DNA from 2 places in the Synechococcus sp. R6-10 genome. Region 1 is predicted to be linked to the other one. Evidence: riboswitches for the same ligand, from Rfam matches in the RefSeq annotation. Region 1 holds a riboswitch; the other holds the start of a gene.
The links. Region 1 has a riboswitch for cobalamin ahead of NW837_RS11155 (sirohydrochlorin chelatase). Riboswitches for the same ligand answer to the same signal wherever they lie in the genome.
Positions count from the first base shown of each region.

Region 2: another riboswitch for cobalamin. It lies ahead of metE (5-methyltetrahydropteroyltriglutamate--homocysteine S-methyltransferase); the one in region 1 lies ahead of NW837_RS11155 (sirohydrochlorin chelatase).

Region 1 is NZ_JANSHW010000399.1:1,340-13,109, forward strand. Features, by position in the region: gene NW837_RS11140 (L-threonylcarbamoyladenylate synthase) at 1-309, shown strand, start outside; gene NW837_RS11145 (PAP/fibrillin family protein) at 364-975, shown strand; gene NW837_RS11150 (hypothetical protein) at 972-1,865, opposite strand; gene NW837_RS11155 (sirohydrochlorin chelatase) at 1,963-3,003, opposite strand; cobalamin riboswitch at 3,036-3,172, opposite strand; gene NW837_RS11160 (heavy metal translocating P-type ATPase) at 3,301-5,616, opposite strand; gene NW837_RS11165 (heavy-metal-associated domain-containing protein) at 5,729-5,923, opposite strand; gene NW837_RS11170 (DUF5340 domain-containing protein) at 5,983-6,222, opposite strand; gene trpC (indole-3-glycerol phosphate synthase TrpC) at 6,286-7,206, opposite strand; gene hmpF (pilus motility taxis protein HmpF) at 7,470-9,197, shown strand; gene plsX (phosphate acyltransferase PlsX) at 9,427-10,530, shown strand; gene NW837_RS11190 (beta-ketoacyl-ACP synthase III) at 10,517-11,518, shown strand; gene fabD (ACP S-malonyltransferase) at 11,523-11,770, shown strand, end outside.
Region 2 is NZ_JANSHW010000156.1:372-7,081, reverse strand. Features, by position in the region: gene NW837_RS05065 (WecB/TagA/CpsF family glycosyltransferase) at 25-774, shown strand; gene NW837_RS05060 (cell division ATP-binding protein FtsE) at 815-1,654, shown strand; gene metE (5-methyltetrahydropteroyltriglutamate--homocysteine S-methyltransferase) at 1,831-4,095, opposite strand; cobalamin riboswitch at 4,552-4,757, opposite strand; gene NW837_RS05050 (ABC transporter substrate-binding protein) at 5,136-6,626, shown strand; partial or broken gene NW837_RS05045 (ABC transporter permease) at 6,611-6,710, shown strand, end outside.

The DNA.
Region 1 (11,770 bases):
TTGGGCAATCCAATTGTCTCCACCTCTGCCAAGCTGGGGGGGGATCCCGTCGGATCCCTGGACTTAAGTTCTGGGCAAGCCTGGGAGTGGGAGAGCGACCCCTGGGATGAGGGTGGGATCTTTGCGGCTGAAGAGATGCGGCAGTTGGAAAAACAGGTGGATCTGGTGCTGGATGACGATGCCCCCCGTCGGGCCAAGGTCTCTACGGTAATTGACTTGACGGGATCCGAGCCGCTGGTGGTGCGGGCCGGGCTGGGGTATGAGCAGGTGGCAGATCTAAATCTGAAACCCGTAGAAGAAGACGGTTGAGGGCAGCCGGATCTGGCGTTCTCTAAAATGGGGTTGATGCCTTGGAGTGTGCTCATGGCCCTGGCTCAGCAAAAATCGGCTCTGCTGCACCTGCTGGAGGCAACCGACCGGGGCCGGAAAGTCTCCCCTGACCAAAAAGCCCAGATTTTGTCTCAAATTGCCGTCCTAGAAGCGCTCAACCCCACCCCCAAGCCAACATCGGCTCCTGAAGGGTTGGAGGGGAACTGGCTCACCCTATTTACCACGAGCACAGCTCTGCTGCGGCTGGCACAGTTGCCTTTTTTGACCACCGGCGAGATCTACCAGTGTATTCGGGCCAAGGCTGGACGGGTCTTCAACGTGGCGGAGATCCAGGGATCCGGCTGGCTGGGGGCTTGGGTGCCACGGGGAGTCTTGGCTGTATCAGCGCGCTTTTACCCCGAATCTGAGCGCCGGGTGAGGGTGATTTTCGAGCGATTGGTGCTCGGATCCCAAGCTTTGATGAGCTACGAGATCGAGAGTTTTCTCTATTTGCTCGAGCGGGCTCCGGAGCGGATCCCGGCTATTCAAATCGATATTCGCCGCCGCGAGCCAACGGGTTGGCTGGATATCACCTATTTGGATGAAGACTTGCGGCTGGGTCGGGGCAGCGAGGGGAGTGTATTTGTTCTAAAGCGGGTCGGCTAGTCGGAGGATCCAGAGGACTCCGTTTCCGCCCTTTCGTGAGATGGGTTTTGGGTTAGGGTGGAGCTTATTTCCTGTAGAACTTGCAAGGCGCGGTAGGACTCTCGCAAAGTTTGCAGCTCCTGTTGAGTTTGCTCCAGTTGCCGAGCTTTTTGCTCCTGTAAGAAGCGCAGCCTTTGATTTTCGGACGCCGTGCGACGCAGAACGTGCTTGAGTTTCTGCTTCTGCTGCTGAAGCCGAGTCCGCCTCACCTCCAACTGCTGCAGTTGGATTTCTTGGAGTTCCAGTTCTATTTTCAGAGTGGCGACCTGCATCTGGAGTTGGCGAAGTTTTTGGTTGAGCTCTGGCTCTGGTGTGGGTTTTGCCGACTCAGGGCTTGGGGAAGAAGGTGATGACAATTCTTGTAGGGGCTGCAACTGTTGGGCCTTGGCCTGCGAAGCTTGATCCTGGTGCTGCTCGCCCTGCAGTCTTACTTGAGTGTGTTCGCTTACTTCGGTTTCAGTTTCCGTCTGCTGCTCAGCTTGATCAAGAATTTGTCGATCGCGGATCTGGGTTTGAGGATCCTCGTCAACCGACTGCAAAGGGAGAGAATCCTCCTCGGGTTGCCGAGGGTTGCCGCCATAATCGGCGGGATCAAAGGGAGATAGGGTCGCCACCAGCGATTCTCGAAAGTCGCTCCAGGAAGCCGATTGCAGACCCATCTGAACCACCCGCCAAACCCCATAGGCAGACCCAATTCCAGCCAGGATCCCAGGGATCCCGGCCAGGGAGAGGGAAACCTTGGGCAGGGTGGGCAGGATCTGATCCAGCAGCCCCACCACCAGGGCGAAAACAAAGATCCCGCTCCCCGCGGCAGCGGCACCTGAAACCCAAGAGGAGCGGGAGAGCATCATCGTTTTTTCGTCATCACAACCGCTAGAGCGGGAAAACCAGGTTCAAAAATGGCCTGTCTGCACTCAGTTTATCCCGCCAGCAGCCTCTGTTTCCCTCTTAGGGCACCTGCCAAGCCCGTTGGTGGTAGCCCTCTAATTGGGCCCAGGGATCCCCAGCCGCTGCGTGGGTGTGGCCGTGCTGAGGGTGATGGTGAGAATGAGGGTGGTGATGGGATCCGTGCCCGTGATGGTGGTGATGATGCTCGTGAGGATGGTGATGGGTATGCCCAGCTCTGACCTCTGCGCTCACGGCCAGGCGAAACTTGCACAGGTGGCAGTTCATCGGGGTTTGGCCCTGCAGGGCTTCCTGCTCCAGTTGCTGCAGGCTGTGCAGCACCGTATCCACAAGGCCCAATTCCGGCAGCATCAGCCAGTCGATTTCCGGCTGTCGTTGTCGTTGTTGTTCCACTGCCGCCTCGATTTTTTTCACCAACACCCCCGTAAACAGAAAGTAGGGCAGCACGATCACCCGGCGCGGATGCCAGGACAAGGCCCGCTCCAATCCCACGGGCAGGCGGGGATGGGTAATGCCGATAAAGCAAGTTTCCACAGCGGCAAACCCAGATCCTTCCCAAAGCAACCGGGCCAGTTTACAGGCTTCGGCATTGGCCTCGGGATCGCTGGAGCCGCGACCCACAAATAGGAGCACGGTTTCTGCCTCTGGGATCCGCCGCGGTTGGGCAGCTATCAGAGCAGCCAATCGGTCTCGCAGCAGTTGCAGGATCTCGATGCGGATCCCCAGCGGCCCACCGTAATGAATGCGCAACTGGGGATAGAGGGCCTGCAGGCGATCCAATTCCATCGTCACATCGAACTTGTTGTGGCGGGCCCCAAACAGCAACAGCGGCAGGGCCACGATCTCCTGCCACCCTTGGGCCAAGCACTGCTCTACCCCCTGGGCAATGGTTGGCTGGGTCAGCTCCAGAAAGCAGGGGATCACCGGTCGATGGGGGGTGAGAGCTTGGTAAGCCTGGGCTAGCTCCAGAAAGGCTTGCTGCCCTTGGGGGTCGCGGGATCCGTGGCCGATGAGCAACAGGGGCAGGGGGACAACAGGAGACTGCCCAACCGCAAGCGGAGGGGAAACACTGAGGGTATTCAACACAAAAAACTCCGTTCCTTGTGAATCGCAAGGGGTACAGGACAACGGCAGGTGGGTGTTCTGGCTGAGGGAGGGATCCCATCACAGTTGCGTCACAGTGGCGGACTTGCACCGCGCTTTCCCCAGTCTGCCTGAGCCTTTTAGGTTAGCTTGCCGCTTGTCGTTCACCAAGCCCCCTGGGGGGGATGTCCTTGTCTGCCAGAAGATAGCCCTGAGGCATGAGCGGTACGGCAGACTCATGCTCAAAGGGCAGCAAAACTGTTGCCGCGCTAATCCCCCTTGCCCCTGGGAGAGGGCCTAACGCCGGCCCGCTGGTCTGGGGGGCTGAAAGTGTCGCAGGCGCAGGGCATTGGCGACCACCGAAACGGAACTCAGGGCCATGGCTGCCCCGGCCAGCATGGGGTTGAGCAGCCAGCCTGTGAAGGGATAGAGCGCCCCAGCAGCAATCGGGATCCCGAGCGTATTGTAGATAAAGGCGAAGAAGAGGTTCTGGCGGATGTTGTTGAGGGTGGCCCGGCTGAGTTGAATGGCTGTGGCGACTCCCCGCAGATCCCCCGACATGAGGGTAATATCGCTGGCGGCCATCGCCACATCCGTACCCGTACCGATGGCGATCCCCACATCGGCTTCTGCCAGAGCCGGAGCATCGTTAATGCCATCTCCCACCATCGCCACCCGGTGTCGAGGTTGTCTGAAGCTGCGAATGTAAGCGGCCTTCTGATCCGGACGGACTTGGGCAATTACCCGCTGAATGCCTGCTTGCCGAGCAACCGCTTGGGCTGTGGTGGGGTTATCCCCGGTTAGCAGGATCACCTCTAGACCCATCTGTTGCAGCTGTTGCACTGCCTCAGGAGAAGTGGGTTTGAGCGGATCGGCAATGGCCAACAGCCCCACCAGGCTCTGGGATTGGGCTACGCCGATCACCGTTTTGCCCTGGCTTTCCCAATTCTGAACCCGCTCTGACCAAGAGGGATCCCAGGGGATCCCCATCTCCTGTAGCCAGCTCAGCCGACCGATGCGGATCCACTGGTCTTCCACCCAGGCTTCTGCCCCACTGCCTATCCTTGCCTGAAAATGCTGGGCAGGAGGGATGGCAATTTTTTCGGCTTCGGCTTTCTGCACTACCGCCTGGGCCAAAGGATGTTCCGAGTGCCGCTCCACCGCCGCTGCCAGGCGCAACACCGCCAGGGGAGAGGAGCCGTGGGCCCAAATATCGGTGACAGTGGGACGACCTTCAGTCAGGGTGCCGGTTTTGTCCAAGACCACCGTGCGCAAGTGGTGGGCCAATTCCAGGCTGTCGGCACTTTTCACCAGGATCCCCAATTCTGCCCCTCGTCCCGTGGCCACCAGGATCGAGGTGGGGGTCGCCAACCCCAGCGCGCAAGGGCAGGCGATGATCAGCACCCCAATTGTGTTCACCAAGGCCAGTGTCGGGTTATCGGCCAGCACCCACCAGAGCACAAAAGTTAGAACTGCCACCCCGATCACTGCCGGCACAAACCAGGCAGTCACCCGATCCGCCAACTGTTGAATCGGAGCTTTGGATCCCTGAGCTTCCTGCACCAAGCGCACGATCTGGGCCAGAACTGTGTCTTTGCCCACCCGCCGCGCTTCCATCACAAAGCTGCCCGTCCGATTCAGCGTTGCCCCAATCACCTCATCCCCCGCCGATTTGACAACAGGCAGGCTCTCGCCGGTCACCATCGACTCGTCGAGGCTGGAGGATCCCTCTAGGATTACCCCATCCACCGGCACCTTCTCGCCGGGGCGCACCCGGATCCGATCCCCCACCTGCACTTCCCGAATCGGAATATCCTGCTCCACCCCCTGGCGAATTACCCTTGCCGTTTTCGGTTGCAGCCCGATCAGCTTGCGAATGGCCTCAGAGGTTTGCCTTTTGGCCCGTTGCTCCATCCACTTACCCACCAGGATCAAGGTGGTGACCACCGCCGACACTTCGTAATACACATCGGGATGCAGTCCCTGCCGATGGAAAGAGTCGGGGAAAACCGTTGGGAAAATGGAATAGAAGAAAGCCGCGCTCGTCCCTAAGGCCACCAGCGTGTTCATATCCGCCGAGCGCCGTTGCCAAGCGGCCCAAGCGCCTCGATAAAAATGCTTGCCCACCCAAAACTGCACCGGAGCCGTCAGCAGCAACTGCAACCCAGGATTGTGCAGCCACATGGGAAAGCCCGGGATGTCCATCCCCAGCATCATCGGCAGGGATCCGATCACCAGCACCGTGCTGATGCCCACCCCCATCGCCACCTTCAGCTTCAATTCCCGTTCTGCGGCCCGTTGGGCGATCCGCTCTGGATCCGACAGATCGTCCAGTTGCCAATCCTCTTGGATGAGGCGCGCCCGATACCCCACCCGCTCCACCGCCCGAATCAACGCCTGCGGATCCACCAGCCTGGGATCCCCTTTGACGGTGGCCTGCTCGCTGGCAAAATTCACTGATCCGTGGGACACCCCCTGCACCTGAGCGAGGGCCTGTTCGATGCTGCGGGCGCAGGAGGCACAGCTCATCCCTTGCAGGGCCAACTGCCAAGTGCCCTCAGGAGAAGGCGCAGAGGCCGATAGTGCACCCGATGACCCTTTATGGGCAGACATGGCAACACCTTGTTGATGAAACGACAGCTACTCTCCACCCTGGGCAGGGCGAAGGCAGCCATCTGTACAGAAATTCAAAACAGACGCCCGACCGTTCCCGGCCCAAAATTGACTAGGCCGGGGGATATCCCACCTGGGTGAGGGCCTGCCGCAAATCGCCCACAGGCCGCTCAGAAGTAATCCGCACCTGTTTGGTTTTGGGATCCCCTTCCACCTGCGCCTGGGGATCCAGTTGCCGCACCGCTTGCGCAATGGTGTCTATACAGGCCCCACAGGCCAGCTTGGGCACCGTCAAAACAACCTGCATCTTGGAAAACCCCCCCAATGCCACTGAAAGGATGCTAAACCTTACAGTGGGCTGGAAGGTCAAGGGGGAGGCTGAGGCTCGTCCATATTCCAGCGGTAGTCCACCTGATAGCCCCGCTGTCGCCACTCTTCCTCCAGTTGCACCTGTTGGGTGAGGGCTTTGCGCAGGGAGTTGATCAGCTCTTGCGTGCGGCCTCGGTTGCCAAAATCCTGTTCTTCCACTGCCGGAAAGGTTTGCCGCTCCAACACCCGCAGCAGAAATTCGTAGTGGATATGAGCCGGCACAGGAATACGTTTCATCGATCCAAGCAATCCTTAGAGATCAATTGTTCTCGCAGAGATCCATTGATAAATGGTTTTCATTCACTGAGATGACAACAGGTGGCGCACAGCTTGGCCGGGATCCGGCTGGGTCACCAGCGCTTCCCCCACCAGCACAGAGCGCACCCCCCAGGCCCGCAACTGCTGCAGATCGGCGGGGGTATGGATGCCGGACTCGCTGACCACAGGCAGATCGCCAAGGAGCTCCGAGTGGGCGGCCAACAGGTTGCGCGTTGTGTTTAAGTCCACCGCAAAGGTTCTCAGATCGCGATTGTTGATGCCAATGAGCACCTGCCCCCTGGAGTCTTGCAGTTGGGGCAAACGCAACACCCGCTGCAACTCTTGGGAAGTGTGCACCTCCAGCAGAGCCGCCATACCCAATTGCCGAACCAGCTTGAGAAAATAGCCCAAGTCCGCATCCGAGAGAATGGCGGCAATCAGCAGCACCGCATCTGCCCCCAGGCTGCGGGCCCAGAGGATTTGGTAGGGGTAGAGGATGAACTCCTTGCAGAGGATGGGGATCCCTGCCGCTTGACGGATCTGCCGCAGATACTCGCCACTGCCCTGAAAGAACCGCTCATCCGTCAGCACCGAGAGACAACTGGCCCCACCGGCCTCATAGCTCTGGGCAATGGCTACCGGGTCAAAGGGATCCCGGAGAACGCCGCGGCTGGGGGAGGCTTTTTTGACCTCGGCAATCAAGGAAACAGGGTGAGGAGACTGGGTAAGAGCCGCCACAAAATCCCGCACCGGCGGGGCTTGATCCAGTTGCCGTTGCAATTGCTTGAGGGGAAGCTGCTCCCGTTGGCGCTCCACCTCCTGTTCTTTGTGCCAGACGATCGCTTCCAAGATGTGGCGCGGTTTGGCTTCCGGCGCTGTTGTCTGGTACACCTGAGAGGCTACGACCACCGGCGGGGCAGGAGAACGCCGACGAACAGAAAGCGGCTCACCTTGCAGCTCCATACAACCCCCGAACACAACTCTACACCACACCCTAGACTACTTTAGTGCTCCGCCACCGGTTTGAATAGCTACCCCAGGCATCCCCAAAACTCATCTGGCGAAGGTGTTTTTTTTACCCTATGGTTGAGTCTAGAAAGGTGGTGTAGTCTTTATGCGCCTCGGCGAGCCATGTTCTGGCGGCCGTCCATTTTTCCCCGGCCAGGGGCAGTGGCTCGGTGGGGTCAAGGCTGGTGCTGTCCATGCTGTTTTAGAGGAGTTCAGGCGTGCTGTACCTAGCAGAGCTATCCAAGCCGATTGGATTTGCCAAGTCGTCTCTGCAATTGCTGGCCAAGCAGCAGCAGGACAATACCTGGGTGGCCGTGAACGAAGAATCCATTACCTTGGAAGGCCGCATCGCCCAGGAGGCTGGGCGCTTCAAGGATGGGTCATTGGTGCTGGCGGAAATCTCCGGCAACCGTCAGGTCGCCCGCATCAGCGAAGCCGCTCGCCAACTGGTGACCTATCTGCAAAACTTCAGCCAACTTCAGCTCAGAGCCCGCAGCCAGGAAGAGGAGATCGAGGTTTGGAAACAGTCCCTCACCTTTCAGGCGCATGAGCTTACCCGCCGCGAGATGGAGCTAGCAGCCCAGGAAGAAGAGGTGCAGCGGCTGTATGAGCAATACAAGAGTGTGGAGGAAGATCGCAAACTTCTGGACAGCCTCAAAGAGGAACTGGCAGCCCAGCAAGCTTACTTAGCTGAACAACAGCGCCTGATCGGAGAGCAGCGGGAAGCTCTGAATCGGCAGCGGCAAGAGTTGGAAGCCCAGTTGCAAGAAGCTCGCTCCAGCCGCTTGGGGGAGGCAGAAGCAGCGCAGCTACAGGCTTTGGTGCAGCAGCTCCAGGAGACTCTACATCCGGCTGGGGATCCCTTGGCGCTTCTGCAAAGCTTGAAAAGCCACATTCAGCAGCAGCAGGAGCACTTGAATCAACAGATTGCCCAACTGGAAGCAGAACGTCAGCAGGCCCAGGCCCGGCAAGACGAGCTGGATCGAGACTACCGCGCTTGGCAAGAACGCCACACCGCTTGGTGGGGATCCCGACAATCCCTGGAGCAAAGCCAAGCAGAGTGGCAAACTCGACGGGGATCCCTGCGAGCCCATCAAGAGCACCTGCAGAGGATTCTCCAGCAGCTGCAATCTCAAGAGAGCCTATACCAGAAAGCCTCTCGTCTGGTGCAGGAGTACGACTTTATCGTCGATGGCAGCAGCAACGGCAGGGCTGGGGAGCCGGCGATCTCGGTCGAGGAGCTGGCGGCTTTGGTCAGCCAACTGCGCCGAGATTACGAGCAGCGGGCGGCCCAGGTCAGCCAGCAGCGGGCCGAACTGGAGCAAAACCGGCAAACCCTGCGGGAGCTGCAAGAGCGGCTGGCCAGCGCCTCTCCAGAGGAGCGGTTTGACATCGAGATGGATATCGACTATGCCCAGTCTGCCTGCAGTGCTTTGGAAGAAGCCCTGCTGCCTCAGGAAAAAAACCTGCAGCGAGAGTATGAAGAGTTGACCCGCCAGGAAGCCCGCCTTAGACAGCTGCAAAATCAAGCTGCTGCCCCGGTTCAGGTCGATATTGGGCCGCTCCTGGAACAGATCGGCAGCCAGAAGCAGGATCTTCTCCAAGAAAAAGGTCGTCTGCAAACCCTCATTCAACAACTGGAATCGTCCTTGCCTTCTCAGCAGGAGCAGCTCGCCCGCCAACGGCAGGAATTGGAGCAGCAGTGGCAACACCTGGAGCAAGAGGAGGGATCCCTGCGGGCGCGCGCCCAGGCCATGGCAGAAACCTGGGGTCGCCTCAATCACCTGCAGGCCACCCTCTACCCAGAGCGGGATCGGTGGGCAGCGTTGGCAGGAGAATTGGTGCAGTTGGAGACGGAGCTGAGCCAACACCAAGCCAGAAACTCCGCCGCATGCGACCACGTCCAACAGGTACACTTTCTCCTGGCTACCCTCGCGCAGGCGTGAGGAAGTTCACGTTTCCTGTGGGGGGTGGGGAGAACCGGCGCAAGCGGAACTGCGGCCTTAATTGAGGAAAACAAATCTGGTAAAATTCGCTAGCACCCTGCAGCCACTGGGGCTCCCAATTCTCGGGCGAGGGGACTGCAGAGGTTAGTGCGTTTTGCCCCGCTTCTTGCTTGCAGTTGCCAAGGATATTCCAGTGTGAGGTCAGCTTGTGCGAATTGCGGTCGATGCGATGGGGGGTGACTACGCTCCCGAAGAGATCATCAAGGGCGCCCTGCTGGCCCATCGGCAGCTCCGGGTCGGGATTGCACTAGTCGGTCGTCCAGATTCCCTCAAGCCCTTTCTGCCCCAACCCTTGCCTGCTGGGATCACCATTGTGCCTGCCGAAGAGGATGTGGGCATGGCGGAAGAGCCGCTGATGGTGCGCAAAAAGCCCAAAGCCTCCATCAACATCTCGATGCAACAGGTGCGCTCCAACCAAGCGGATGCCGTGGTGGCCGCCGGGAATACCGGAGCAGCGATGGCTGCGGCCTACCTGAATTTGGGCCGGCTGGCAGGGATCGATCGCCCGGCCATTGGCGCTCTTTTGCCCACTTTGAAAGGCAAGCCGGTGCTGCTGCTGGATGTGGGGGCCAATGTGGATTGCCGGCCCCGCTTTTTGGAGCAGTTTGCCCGCATGGGATCCCTCTACTGCCAGTGCGTACTGGGGGTCGAGCGTCCGCGGGTGGGCCTGCTCAACATCGGCGAGGAGCCCAACAAGGGCAATGATTTGGCTCTGGCCACCCACCAGCGCCTGGCCCAATTGCCAGGGATCCATTTCGCCGGCAATGCCGAGGGGCGGGATGTGCTGACCGGGGAGTTTGATGTGGTGGTGTGTGACGGCTTTGTGGGCAATGCCCTCCTCAAGTTTGCCGAAAGTGTTGGCCAGGTGATCACCCAGGTGCTGCGGGAGGAGCTGCCCCGCGGCTGGCGCGGCAAGTTGGGCTGCTGGCTGCTCCGGCCCAACCTCAAGCAGGTAAAGCGGCGCATGGACTACGTGGAGTATGGCGGTGCTTTGCTGCTCGGCGTCAACGGCATCTGCGTGATTACCCACGGCAGCTCCAAGGCGCCGATGGTCTACCACGCCATTCGCCTGGCCAAAGAGGCGGCAGAACAGAAAATCCTACAGCGGCTGCAGGCGGAAATGGTTGACCCTCGCGAACCTGAATCCAACCCCAGGCGGCGCACCCGGCCCCTTCAGGTCTACTCTGGCTCTGGCCCGGAAGTGTTGCCGTTGGGATCCCTGGAAAGGACTTCCTCCCGCTGTCCCGAACCCGTGGAAGATGCCCAGCCATAGCCTCCCGACCGTGCGGCTGGTGGGGGCAGGGGCTGCCCTGCCGGATCCCTGCCTGAGCAACGACGATCTCGGCCAGATCGTCGAAACTTCCGACGAATGGATCTGGCCCCGCACCGGCATTCGTCAGCGGCGCATTCTGCCCCCTGAGCTGAGCTTGGTGGATTTGGCGGTCCAGGCAGCCAAGGCCGCTTTGGCTCAGGCCGGGATCTTGCCTCAAGACCTGGATTTGATCCTGCTGGCCACTTCCACCGGTGTCGATCGGTTTGGCTCGGCCCCTCAGGTGCAGGCAGCTCTGGGAGCAACGCGGGCGGTGGCTTTTGATCTGACGGCAGCCTGCACGGGCTTTGTCTTTGCAGTGGCCACGGCAGCGCAGTTTTTGCAAACCGGGCTGTACCGGCGGGCCTTGGTGGTGGCGGCGGATGTGCTCTCCCGTACGGTGGACTGGGCAGATCGCACCACCTGTGTCTTGTTTGGAGATGGGGCCGGGGCGGTGGTTCTGGAGGCGGGGGAAACCGGCGGGATCCTCAGCATTGAGCTGCGCAGCGATGGCAGTGGCAGCCAGCTGCTCAGCTTGTCCATGGCTACAGAGGCCAAGCCCCTGGTGGGATCCCTGCAGGTGGGGCAGTATCGCTGCTGTCCCATCACCATGAATGGCCGTGAGGTGTACAAGTTTGCCGTCCAGGCGGTGCCGGAGATCATCGAGAAGGCTCTCTTCCGGGCCGGGATCCCGGCGGAAGCAGTACAGGGATATTTTATTCATCAGGCCAACCAGCGCATTCTCGATGCGGTAGCCAAGCGCCTGCAGCTGGATCCGCAGCGGGTGGCCAGCGTCTTAGAGCATTACGGCAACACCTCGGGCGCTTCGGTGCCGATTGCCTTGGCCACTTGGATCGAGCAAGGACGCTTTGGCGCCGGCGATCTGGGGGTGATGGCGGGCTTTGGCGCCGGCCTCACCTGGGGGGCGATTGTGTTTCGTTGGGGGAAGTGAATTGATGACTGTTGCCTGGATCTATCCCGGCCAGGGATCCCAAGCGATAGGCATGGGAAGGGACTTGCGGAACTGGCAGGGAGCAGGCCAGAAGTTGGCTTTGGCCCGTGAGATGTTGGGATGGGATCCCTTAGATTTATCGGAAGACCAGATCCACCAGACCGGCTACACGCAACCGGCTTTGTTCACCGTATCGGCCCTGTTGACAGACTATCTCTACGCCCAGGGTCAGGCTCCTGCCTGCACTGCTGG
Region 2 (6,710 bases), on a different contig from region 1:
GTGGGGGCCAGCATTCGGTCGGTAGTGTCGTTATCCATCCATGCGATTCTGGGCGTGAACCTGCACCTTGCTCTGCCGGAGGCCAGCCTACAGAGCTACGCCACCTGGATTGAGGCGCGTATTCGGGAGGGTCAGGGCGCTCAGGTGGTTACCTGCAACCCGGAAATGATCATGCAGGCGCAGCGGGATCCCGCCTTTGCCCAGGTGCTGCAAGCGGCGGAGCTGGTGATCCCCGATGGCATTGGGGTGGTGTGGGCCCTGCGGCGGCAGGGGATCCGCGTCCAGCGGGTGCCGGGGATCGAGCTGGCAGAAACCCTGATCCCGTTGGCGGCAGAACGGGGGTGGCGCTTGGCCTTGGTGGGGGGAAGGCCGGAAGTCAACCGGGCAGCAATTCGATATTGGCAAGCCCAGTGTCCTGCTTTGGCCCTCTGGGGCTACCACGGCTACTTCTCTAGCGAGGAAGAAAAAGAGCTTCTGCAAGCTCTCCAGGAATTTCGACCGCAACTAGTGTGGGTGGGGCTGGGATCCCCGCGGCAGGAGCTGTGGATCCAAAAGTGGCGTCCCCTTTTGCCCCAAGCCATCTGGATGGGGGTGGGGGGCAGCTTGGACATTTGGGCCGGCCAAAAACGGCGAGCGCCCCGTTGGTGGCGTGACCATCACCTGGAATGGTTGTATCGTCTCTATCAGGAACCCTGGCGCTGGCGACGCATGTTAGCTCTGCCCAGCTTTGTCTGGCGAGTGCTGTGGGATCCCTCTTCTCGTTTGCGCCCCTAGTCTGCCGGCGCTCTCTCCCTCCTCTGTCTAGGCGCTTACTATGGTGATCGGTCAGCACATCGGCTATCCTCCTCGCTTACACCGTTGGGCGGGTACGGCTCCGACCCCTCATCCCCCTGCCCCAGCCCATCCAGAGGCCACCCTGGGCTTTTACAGCAGCACCCAATCCGGATCCCTGCAAGCCCCGGCCAGCATGGTGTCCTTGCGGGGCGTGAGCAAGGTCTTTCCCAACGGCAACTTAATTTTTCAGGATGTGAACTTGGAGGTGCGCCGCGGCGAGTTTGTGTTCGTAACTGGGGTCTCCGGGGCGGGCAAGTCCACCCTGCTGCGGCTACTCTACGGGGCGGAACAGGCCACCGAGGGCACGGTCATCGTCGATCAAGTCTGTCTCTTTTCTTCTGAAGGGCGGCGGCGACCCTACCGCATCCCACCGCGTCCGCTGGCCATGTTGCGGCGGCGCTTGGGGGTGGTTTTCCAAGATTATCGCCTTCTGGCCAACCGCACCCTGGCAGAAAATGTGGCCTTCGTGCTGCGCGCCCAAGGGCTGTCCCCCGCAGAAATCCGCCGTCGCATCGGGCCGACCCTAAAGATGGTGGGGCTGACCGAAAAGCGAGATCACTTTCCCCATGAGCTTTCGGGGGGGGAACAGCAGCGCCTCAGCCTGGCCCGGGCCATTGTCAACATGCCGGTGCTGCTGCTGGCGGACGAGCCAACAGGAAACCTAGATCCGGAAAACTCCCTCTTGGTTCTCCAGATTTTGGAGCGGCTCAATTCCTTTGGGGTGACCGTCATCATGACCAGCCATGACCCCTATCTGGTGGAGCGGGCCGGCCACCGGGTGGTGCGCATGGAGGGAGGGCGCCTGTATGATCTGCGCTGAGGGCTGCCGGGATCCCTAGTTTGCTCTTCACAAGCTTTTTGAGATCCCGGAGAGCAGCTTTGCCGGTTGCATCAGCAGACCGTAGGCCCTAAGCCAGCCGCATCAGCACAACAGCGGCACCGCCCGCGGCGACTTGTCAAGCCAGCCCGACCAGTTACATCAGCGGGTCGTGGGCCTTACTCGCGCAGACCCTCAGGTTGGGTTTCCAGAAGCTCCTCCCCTAGCTGATGAGCGGCAGCCACCATATTTTTCAGTGCGGGGATCACCTCCTCCCAGCGGCGGGTCTTGAGGCCACAATCGGGATTAACCCAAGTTTGCTCCACAGGCAAGTGGGCCAGTCCTGTGCGCAGCTGCTGCAGGATTTGCTCAACGCTCGGCACCGCAGGGCTGTGGACATCGTAAACGCCGTTGCCCACCTGGTGACGATACCCAGCCTGGGCAATTTGCAGCAGGGTTTTGTTGTTGCTGCGGCTGTTTTCAATGGAAAGCACGTCGGCATCCAGCCGCTCAATGTGCTCGATGATGTCCCCAAACTCTGAGTAGCACATGTGGGTGTGAATCTGGGTTTCCGGCTTGGCCCCGCCGGTAGCTAGGCGAAAGGCATCCACTGCCCAGCTGAGGTATTCTGGCCAGCGTTCTTTTTTCAGAGGTAGCCCCTCCCGCAGTGCCGGCTCATCCACTTGCACCATCACCGCTCCAGCCGCTTCCAGATCTGCCACTTCGGCTCTCAAGGCCAGGGCAATCTGCAAAGCCTGCTCCCGCCGGGGAATATCAACACGGGGAAAGGACCAGTTGAGCATAGTCACTGGCCCCGTGAGCATGCCTTTCACCGGCTTTTGGGTGTGGGACTGGGCTACTTGGAATTCCCGCACTGTCATGGGTTGGGGGCGAACCACGTCGCCGTAGAGAATGGGAGGGCGCACGCAGCGGCTGCCGTAACTCTGCACCCAGCCGTGTTCAGTGAAGGCAAAGCCTTCCAGCTTCTGGGCAAAGTACTCCACCATGTCGGTGCGCTCAAATTCCCCATGCACCAACACATCCAGGCCAATCTCTTCTTGAATGCGGATGCACTTGGCAATCTCAGCGTCAATGGCTGCTTCGTACTCCGCCTGCGAAACCTCCCCTCTTTTGTACTTAGCTCGCCACTGCCGCACCTCTGGAGTTTGGGGGAAGGAGCCAATGGTGGTGGTGGGCAAAGGTGGTAGCTGAACCTGCCGACTTAGGCGCTGCTCGTAGGGCAGGAATCGCTCGAAGTCCTGGAGCTTGAGGTTGGCCAAAGCCTGGCGCACTTGGGGGTTGGGGGGGCTAAACTGCGCAAAGCTCTGCCATTGCTGCTGGATTTCCGCCTGCTGGGCAGCAGTGTCTTCGCCGTTGAGGGCTCGCGCCAGGAGAGCTACTTCGGCCAGCTTCTGTTCGGCAAAGCTGAGGACATTTCTGAGGGGTTCCGGCAACTGGGCTTCCAGAGCAGCGTCGTGGGGCACAAATTGCAACGAAGCGGAAGGCTGCACCCGTAGGTTGGGAGCTACCCCCTGCAGCTCCCGCAGGCTGGCCAAGACGGTCTCAGGCTGAACCTTCCAGACATTCCGAGCGTCCACTACGCCAGCACCTAGGATCTGGTCAGCCGGAAAGCCATAGGTTCTTACCAGATCCAGGGTGTGGCCACGGGTAAAGTCAAGGCTAATGCCGGCCACCGGCAGTTGCACCACCCAGGGGTAAGTCTCCCCCAGGTCATCGAAGTAGGTGACCAAGTGGACAGGGATCCCGGCGGTTGCCAACTGGCGGTAGCTCATTTCCACAGCTTCCCGCAGGCCACTTCCCTGGCTGGTAACCAAAATGGGATCGTGAATCTGGACTTCTGGGATCCCCAGCTGTTTTAACTCCTGGAGGAGATCCCGGTACAGAGGAAGGAGCTTTTCCAAGTCCGCCCGCAGATCCCCAGATCGCTGGCTAAGGCAGAGCAAAGTCACTGGACTGAGGACAACGGGGCTGGTGCGCTCCCCTAGGATCCCTTGGGCCCGCCGAACTCTTTCCAAAAAATCCCCAAAGTTAGGACTGGGATCGGCTTCCGGCTCAATTTCGGGTACCAAGTAGTGGTAGTTGGTGTCAAACCACTTGGTCATTTCCAAAGCCGGCAGGCCCTCCCGCCCCCGCGCCATGGCAAAGTAGCGGTCTAAACCCGACAGACCTCGGAACCGAGAGGGGATCAGCCCCAGCCAGGTGGCCCAGTCCAGTACATGGTCGTAGAGAGTCTGATCCCCTACCGCAATGTGATCAATCCCAGCTTGTAGCTGAGTCTGCCAGGCTTGAGTCTCCAAATCCCAAAAGGTAGCCAGCAGAGCCTCTGACCCTAGGGCACCACTCCAAAAGCCTTCCAAAGCTTTTTTGAGCTCGCGGCGCTTGCCCATGCGGGCATACCCCAATGTCATGGTTTGTGCAGTCATGTTGTGTGCCATCCCAAATACTGAGTTTTCTAATTTTCCTGCGTTCAATTCGCCCTCAACTGGGATCCCGCCCGCCAAGGAAGAAACCGGCTGTTCCTCTCTTGCCTCTGGAACCCCAACAAAACACTGCCTTTTGCGCAAAAAAGATACTCAACGCAGCCAGCGATCGCAGTGGCTACTTGCCAGCCTACCAATTGAAGTCAGGAAGCCTGACATCTCACTCTTTCCTTCGCGTAGGCGGGCTGTAGATCTTGATAGATCTTGGTGCAACAGCACCCAAAATTTACTCTCTCCCGGCCAACTGGCTCAGAGTCTTGCTTGGGTTCTTGGACTTATTTCTACTGCTGAGGAGTACCGAAAGCTTGTGGGAGCAACGCCGGGAAAATGCTCAGGATAACGAAAGCAGAAACGAGCTAAAGCCAAGACAGTTACCATCTGTACCTCGCAGATGTTGTGAAGTTTAGAAAAACCATCGGCGGGCATTCTGACTGACACGGTTTTGGGGGACAAGATCTGGATCGGCAGCGAATGACTCTAGAGATTTGCTGCAGGACTTCTCCTAAACCGGATCACAGCTGCGGGACAGCGGCAGATTCTCACTGCTCTTTCCCCGTTTCCTCTGGCGGCTGATCCCCGTCAGAACCGATAGCTGAGCTACATCGTATCACGGAGTTCAGAGACGGGAGTAGAGTGCTTCAATCATCACCAAGCCAGCAGCCTTTGGAGCTACCAGACCTCACCTTTCACCCAGCGGTCTTGCAGGAAGTCATCGGAATCCTCTAAGCATCCTCCCCCCCTGCATTGCTCTCAAGATAAGGCAGTGATAGCTTAGCTGCCATAAGTCTTGTCCAGGAGGCAAGGGGGTTTGCTCCTTTTTGCTGAAAAAGCGACAGATCGGGGTTTCTATGGCATCAAGCTTAAAAGTAACTGTGTGGTCTGTGGGCCTCTTCTTGCTGAGCCAGATGTGGGCTGGATGCGCTCAGAATGCTGCTGAGCGGACAGCTTTCGATCCAAAGCTAGCAGGATCCAGCGATCAAATCGTGCTGGCCATTGGAGGGGAAAGGGAAGAAGGATTTGATCCCACCCTGGGCTGGGGACGTTACGGTTCGCCTTTGTTCCAAAGCACTCTGCTGCGGCGGGACGAGAACCTTGAGATTGTAAACGACCTGGCGACTGGCTACACTGTCAGCCAAGATGGCCTAACCTGGACGGTAACCCTACGAAAGGATGCAGTCTTCTCCGATGGAAAACCTGTCACAGCAGCGGACGTGGCTTACACCTTTAACCAAGCAGCTCGGAGTGGTGGTCTGGTCGACCTAACCGCCCTAAAGGAAGCAGTAGCTATCGACACTCATACGGTGGAGCTGCGGCTGCAAAAACCCCAAAGTACTTTTGTCAACCGCCTCATCACCTTGGGTATCGTGCCTCAACATGCCCACGGGCCTGATTATGCTCGCAAACCCATTGGCTCTGGCCCCTACCGACTGGTGCAGTGGGATGAGGGGCAACAACTGATTGTGGAGGCAAATCCCTTATATTACGGCCAGACTCCTGGCATTCGGCGGCTGGTTTTCCTTTTCCTGGAGGAGGATGCAGCCTTTGCAGCAGCCCGAGCCGGACAGGTACACGTGGTTAGCGTGCCTCAGTCTTTGGCTAAGCAAACTGTTGAGGGCATGAAGCTTCACGCCATTCCCAGTGTGGATAACCGAGGGCTGATGTTCCCCTTTCCCCCTAAAACCGGTGCAACAACCCCAAAGGGATACCCCATCGGCAACGATGTGACTTCTAACTTGGCGATTCGCAAGGCGGTCAACTTCGCCATTGACCGACAGGCGCTGGTGGATGGAGTCCTAGAAGGCTACGGATCCCCTGCCTATGGCCCAGTCAGCGGTTTGCCCTGGGAAGAGCCGACCGCCAAGATTGAGGACAACAATCCAGACCTGGCCCGTCAGATTCTAGCTGAGGGAGGCTGGAGCGATAAAGATGGGGATGGGGCAGTGGAAAAAAACGGGCTGCGGGCTGAGTTCACCGTGCTCTACCCGGCCAACGACAGTATTCGCCAAGCCCTGGCCCTAGCTGTTGCAGAAATGCTGCGGCCTGTGGGCATCCGAGTCAATGTCGAGGGCAAAAGTTGGGATGACATCACTCCGCTCATGCACAGCAACGTGGTGCTGTTTGGCTGGGGCAGCCATGACCCAACTGAGATGTACAACCTCTACCACAGCAAAGCGGCCCAGGGGGGATTTTTCAATGCCGGCTACTATGCCAACCCGTTTGTGGATCGAATGCTGGATCTGGCTATGGAGGCCCCCTCTGAAGCTGAAGCTATCCCCTTCTGGCGGGCAGCCCAGTGGGATGGAAAGCAAGGCTTTACTGCCAAAGGAGATGCAGCCTGGGCTTGGTTGGTGAACCTGGATCATACCTACTTTGTCCACGAGTGCTTGGATATAGGCCAGCCGCAGGTACAGCCTCATGGCCATGGTTGGCCAATCACGGCCAACATCACCCGTTGGAAATGGACGTGCAACTGAGGTCAGTTCTGCTGTTTCTGGCTTATAAGCTGACTCGGCTGGGGTTGCTGCTGGCGGCTGTGGCAGTCCTGACGTTTGCCCTGC